DNA from 2 places in the Agrococcus sp. DT81.2 genome. Region 1 is predicted to be linked to the other one. Evidence: predicted binding sites of a transcription regulator. Region 1 holds the regulator's gene; the other holds the start of a gene.
What was found. Region 1 encodes LexA, which represses DNA repair genes until DNA is damaged. Its sites were predicted from a motif close to TCGAACANNTGTTCGA; they were not measured.
Positions count from the first base shown of each region.

Region 2: the regulator LexA is predicted to act here: its motif matches at 1,858-1,873, upstream of ACLQ21_RS04800 (DUF222 domain-containing protein).

Region 1 covers NZ_JBNCLZ010000007.1:22,131-25,320, reverse strand. The annotation lists gene hflX (GTPase HflX) at 1-516, shown strand, start outside; gene ACLQ21_RS13270 (N-acetylglucosamine-6-phosphate deacetylase) at 546-1,682, shown strand; gene lexA (transcriptional repressor LexA) at 1,679-2,302, opposite strand; gene ACLQ21_RS13260 (hypothetical protein) at 2,540-2,890, shown strand; gene ACLQ21_RS13255 (histidinol-phosphate transaminase) at 2,927-3,190, shown strand, end outside.
Region 2 covers NZ_JBNCLZ010000002.1:315,862-319,051, reverse strand. The annotation lists gene ACLQ21_RS04810 (APC family permease) at 1-1,115, shown strand, start outside; gene ACLQ21_RS04805 (hypothetical protein) at 1,143-1,829, shown strand; gene ACLQ21_RS04800 (DUF222 domain-containing protein) at 1,936-3,190, shown strand, end outside.

The sequences.
Region 1 (3,190 bases):
ATCGCCGACACCGTCGGCTTCGTCCGCAACCTGCCGCACCAGCTCGTCGAAGCCTTCCGCTCGACGTTCGAGGAGGTCGCGGAGTCCGACGTCATCGTGCACGTGGTGGACGCGAACCACCCGGATCCCGCGGCGCAGATCGCGACCGTGCGCGACGTCCTCGGAGAGACGGGAGCGCGCTCCATCCCCGAGATCGTCGTGTTCAACAAGGTCGACCTCGTCGGCGACGACGAGCGGCTGGTGCTGCGCGGGCTGCAGCCGGACGCGATCTTCGCGTCGGCGCGCACCGGCGAGGGCATCGACGCGATCCTGGAGCGCATCGGTCAGCTGCTGCCGCGACCCGAGGTCGAGGTGTCGCTGCTCGTGCCCTTCGACCGCGGCGACATCATCGCGATGCTCCACGACCGCTTCGAGGTCGTGAGCGAGGGCTACGGCGAGGCGGGCACGCGCGTCGACGCGAAGGTGACGGAGGCTGCGCTCGCGCAGCTCGCCCCCTTCCGCATCGACGCGGCCTAGGGGCCGGCCGCCACGCATAGGCTGACCGCGTGAGTGCGAGCCTCCTGCTGACCGCCGACAGCATGCTCGTCGACGGGGCGCTGGTGCCGGATGCCTGGGTGCTGTCGGAGCGCGGCGTGGTCACGGCGGTCGGTCGGGGCGCGCCCCCGCGCGACGCCGACCTGGCGGTCTCCGGCACCCTCGCGCCTGGGTTCGTCGACCTCCACTGCCACGGCGCCGTCGGCTCCGCGTTCGACGACGACGAGCCCGACTGGGACGGCATCCTCGGGTTCCACGCCGCGCACGGCACGACGAGGCAGGCGATCTCGCTCGTGACCGCTCCGCTCGAGACGCTGGTGCGGCGGATCGAGGCGGCGGCGGCGGTCTGCCGCGCCGACGACCGGGTGCTCGGCATCCACCTCGAGGGGCCCTTCCTCGCCGACAGCCACCGCGGCGCCCACGACCCGGCAGCCCTGCAGCCGCCGTCCGCGGAGGCGGTCGACCGGCTGCTCGCTGCCGGCGACGGGCACGTCCTGCAGCTGACGATCGCACCGGAGCTCACCGGTGCACTCGACGCCATCCCTCGCCTGGTCGCCGCGGGCGTGCGGGTCGCCGTCGGGCACACGGGCGCGGACGCCGCGACCGCTCGCGCGGCGTTCGACGCGGGCGCGACGCTGCTCACGCACGCATGCAACGGCATGCCGCCGATGCACCACCGCTCGCCGGGGCCGCTGCCGGCAGCGCTGCTCGACCCGCGGGTCACGCTCGAGGCGATCGCCGACGGCGAGCACGTCGCGCGGGAGGTGCTCGCGCTCCTCGCGCAGGCGGCCCCCGGCAGGCTCGCGCTCGTCTCCGACGCGATGGCTGCCGCGGGGATGCCGGACGGCGCCTACCGCATCGGCTCGCTCGACGTGCGGGTCGAGCAGGGACTCCCGCGCCTCGCCGAGGGCGACTCGATCGCCGGCTCCACGCTCACGCTCGACCGCGCCGTGCGCACCATGGTCGAGGCCGGAGTGCCGCTCGAGGCCGCGCTCGACTCGGCGACCAGGGCGCCGGCCGACGCGGTGGGCCGCGTCGACATCGGCGGGATCCGTGTGGGCGCGAGGGCGGATCTCGTCGCTCTCGACGGTCGCCTGGGGGTCTCGGGCGTGTGGCGAGACGGGCGCCGCGTGCCCGCTCGGGCCTAGACCGCGCGCAGCACCGCCACGACCCGGCCCAGCACGTCGGACTCGTCGCCCAGGATCGGCTCGAACGCCGAGTTCCGGGGGAGCAGCCACGTGTGCCCGTCTCGCTGCTTGAACACCTTCACGGTCGCCTCGCCGTCGAGCATCGCGGCGACGATGTCGCCGTTGTCGGCCGTCTGCTGCTGCCGCACGACGACCCAGTCGCCGTCGCAGATCGCGGCGTCGATCATCGAGTCGCCGACCACCTTGAGCATGAAGAGGTCGCCGGTGCCGACGAGCTGCTTGGGCAGCGGGAACACGTCCTCGACCTGCTGCTCCGCGGTGATGGGGATGCCCGCGGCGATGCGGCCGACGAGCGGCACGAACGACGCCTGCTGGATGCTGCCGACGGTCTCGTCGACCTCGTCGTCGACGAGCACCTCGATCGTGCGCGGTCGTGACGGGTCGCGGCGGATGTAGCCCTGCAGCTCGAGCTGCCCGAGCTGATGCGTGACGGACGAGAGCGACGAGAGACCCACGGCGTCGCCGATCTCGCGGTAGCTCGGCGGATACCCGCGCTGCCGCACCGCGCGCTGGATCATCTGCAGGATCGCCTGCTGCTTCTCCGTCAGCTGCCTCGCCATGATGCCCCGATCGCCCGATGTCAGTGGTGCCTGGTGGACTCCATCTGATTCGAAAGCGTATCCGACGGGTCGCCCGGATCACACAGACATTCGAGCGTGTCGTACGGGAATCCGACGAAAGCAGTTTCGCCGGGAGTCTTGACGTGCAGGTTCGTTCGAAGATAGGTTCGAAACAGAGATTCGCGGTCGGTGCTCCCGGCCGAGCACCGACCGCGAGTCCCACGAGAGGAGCAGGCAATGACTGCCATCGCCACGACCACCCCGAGCATCCGCATCCGCATGACGCCCCGCGGCCGCCGCACGCTGGCGCTGCTCGTCGCCGCGCCCGTGCTCGCCGTGGGCACGCTCGCGGGCGCCGGTGTCGTCGGCGACGCCCTCGCCGGCGCCGTCGCCTCGTCGTCGACGTCGACCGCGGGCTTCGAGCACATCACCGTGCTGCCCGGTCAGTCGCTCTGGCAGATCGCCGAGGCCGTCGCGCCCGAGGCCGACCCACGCGACGTCATCGCCGAGATCGAGCTGCTCAACGGCATCGCCGGAGCCATCCAGCCCGGCGAGCAGCTCGCGATCCCCGCGCACTACTCGCGCTGATCCGCGCCGCCGTGCCGGCCGTCCTAGGCTGGTTCGGTGACGAGCCTCGACGACCTCCCCATCCGCGACGACCTGCGCGGGCTCACGCCCTACGGCGCGCCGCAGCTCGACGTGCCCGTGCGGCTGAACGTCAACGAGAACGCCTACCGCGTGCCGGAGGCCGTGGCCCTCGACATCGTGCAGGAGATCGCGCGCGCCCTGCCCGACGCCAACCGCTACCCCGATCGCGAGTTCGACGCGCTCCGCCAGGCGTTCGCCGACTACCTCGGCCACGGGCTCGAGCCGGCGCAGCTGTGGGCG
Region 2 (3,190 bases), on a different contig from region 1:
TCTACCTCGGCGAGGCGCTGCTGGCGTTCGGGCTGCCGTTCGCGCCGACGATCACCGTCGCGGGGATCGAGGTCAGCTGGCCGGCCTTCCTCATCGTCGCCATCTTCACCGCACTGCTCGTCGCAGGCACGAAGCTCACGGCGCGGGTCGGTGCCGTGTTCACGCTCATCAAGGTCGCGATCGTGCTGTTCGTGATCGTGGTCGGCTTCTTCTTCGTGCGCGTCGCGAACTTCACGCCGTTCATCCCGGAATCGCGTCCCGTCGAGGGCGGCGGGGACGCGTGGACGCAGTCGCTCTTCTCGTGGATGACCGGCGCGCCCCCCGCCCAGTACGGCGTCTTCGGCATGCTGGCGGCGGCCGCGCTCGTGTTCTTCGCGTTCATCGGCTTCGACGTCGTGGCCACGAGCGCCGAGGAGGTGAAGGACCCGCAGCGCACGCTGCCGAAGGGCATCTTCCTCGGGCTCGGCGTCGTCACCGTGCTCTACGTCCTCGTCTCCGTCGTCATGACCGGCATGGTCTCGTACGAGCAGCTCGCGCAGGAGGAGGAGCCGTCGCTCGCGACCGCCTTCCGACTGGTCGGCCAGGACTGGGCGTCGGCGATCATCTCGGTCGGCGCGCTCGCCGGGCTCACGACCGTCATCATGGTGCTGCTGCTGGGGCAGGCGCGCATCGTCTTCGCGCTCAGCCGCGACGGGCTGCTGCCGCGCTGGTTGTCGAAGACGGGCTCGCGCAAGACGCCCGTGCGCATCCAGATCATCGGCGGCGCGGTCGTCGCGCTCGTCGCCGCCTTCTTCGAGGTCGGCCTGCTCGAGGAGATGATCAACATCGGCACCCTGTCGGCGTTCGTGCTCGTCAGCATCGCCGTCGTGGTGCTGCGGCGCACCCGCCCCGACCTGCCGCGCGGCTTCAGCGTGCCGCTGTCGCCGTGGCTGCCGATCCTGTCGGCTGCGCTGTGCCTGTGGCTCATGTTCAACCTGACGACCCTCACCTGGGTGCGGTTCCTGGTCTGGCTCGCGATCGGCATGCTGATCTACCTGCTCTACGGCCGCCGCCACTCGCGTCTGCGTCAGCAGGGCGCGAGCGAGCTGCCCCTCGTCACGCCGCAGGGCGCGTAGGCGATGCTCGTCGAGCATGATCGAGGGATGCTGCGCCTCACGACCGTCATCGGTCGCGCCCTCGGAGCCGGCTTCGCGACGCTCGCGGCCGTGCGTCGCCCGCATCCGATCCACCCGCACGGGGTGCTGCTGCGCGGCACCCTGCGGCGTACGGGCAGCGGGCTGCGCACCGGCATCCGCTGGATCGACGAGCCTGACCCGAAGCCGGTGACCGTGCTGGCTCGCGCCTCGCGCTCGGCCGGTGTGCCGCCGCCGCTGCCCGACGTCATCGGGCTCGCCGTGCGCTTCGAGACCGACGCCGGCACTGCCGATCTGGAGCTCGCCTCGACGGGCGCCGGCTGGCCGTCGCGCTTCTGCCTGCTCGTGCATCGCTCGCCATCGCGTGCGCACCTCAGCTCGATGCTGCCGTATCGGTCGCCGAGCGGGCCGGTGCTCATCGCGGCCCGCACCGTCACGCCCGACGACCTCCCGACGACTCCCGAGGCGCTCGCGGAGCGCCTCGGATCCGAGCCGTGGCGGCTGGTGCTGCTCGTCGCGCGCCCCCGCGGGCGGTGGCATCCGTTCGCCGAGCTCGAGCTGCAGCGCCAGCCGGGACCCCTCGACCCGCTGCTGCGCTTCGACGCCGGGCGGCATCCGCTGCCAGGCGCTCAGCACTACGCGTGGGTGCAGCGGCTGCGGCAGCCGTCGTACGACCGGGTGCAGCGCCGCAGCTGAGGCGGGTTCTCCACAGGCCGTGGATCGTTCGAACACACGTTCGATCCGCCGGGTAGAATCGGAGCCATCGAAGGCCGCCGGTGGGGGTGGCGCTGAGGGGGTTCCGATGGGGGAGCTGGTGCGGGGCAGGTCGCCGGATGCGGCGGCGCTGCGGGCGGCGCTCGATGGCGTGCAGGACGGGATCGAGGCGCTGCTGGCGGGCTTCGAGGGGCTCGGGGATGCGCAGCGCTGGGATGCGCTCGCGGCCGTGGGCGAGCTCGCGAAGTGCGCCGATGGTGCGGCGGTGCGGCTGGCGGGGCTGCTGGAGCAGGCGGCGCCGGCGCTGGACGCGCCGTCGCTGGCGCGCTCGTTCGGGTACCGGAGCACGCCGGACGCGCTGCGCCACGAGCTGGGCGTCACGGCCGGGCGGGCGAAGGCGATCGTGCGGGTGGCGCTGGCGGCGACGCCGCGCTGGTCGCCGTCGGGGCTGCCGTTCGAGCCGCGCTACCCGCACGTCGCCGCGGCGCTCGCCGCGGGGGCGATCGGCCTCGATCAGGCGCGGGTGATCGTCGAGCGGCTCGAGGAGGGCTACCTGCGGGTCGCCGACGACGACCTGCTCGCGGCCGAGGCGTCGCTGGTCGCCGACGCGACCGCGACCCGCCCCGCCGACGACGAGGCGCATGACGACGGCGAGGAGCGTCTGGATGAGCGGCGGGGCTATGACGACACGCCGCCGTCGCCGCCGGAGCTGCTGGCGACGGTCGCGCGGGCGTGGCTGCAGGCGTTCGACCCGGACGGGGCGGAGCCGCGCGAGGAGCAGCAGCTCGCGTCCCGGTCGTTCACGCTCAAGCAGAGCGCCGACGGCATGTTCCGCGGCCGGATCGTCCTGCCGCCCATCGACGGGGCGGCGGTGCACGCGGTGGTGGCCGCGTACCGGTCGCCGCGCACGAGGATCGACGTCGAGGGCGCCCGACCGGTCGACGACGACGACCGCACCGACGAGCAGCGCGCCGCGGACGTGCTCACCGGCCTGTTCGGCGCGCACGCCCGCTCCGGCGACGCGCCGCGGCCGGGGAAGGCGTCGCCGACGCTGCTGGTGGCGGTCACGCTCGCCGACCTCGCCGCGCACGCCGCCGGCCAGCCGGGGGTGTGCGAGATCGTCGAGACGGGCGAGATCGTGCCGGTGCAGCTGGCCGCCCGGATGACGTGCGACGCGTTCATCCAGCCCGCGCTGATCGACGACGACGGCCACGTCCTCAAGCTCGGCCGCCGCAAGCGGCTGTTCAACAGGGCGCAGCGGCTGGCGATCATCCTGCGCGACCAGCACTGCCTCGGTTGCGGCGCACCGGCGTCCTGGAACGACGTGCACCACGTGCGCACCT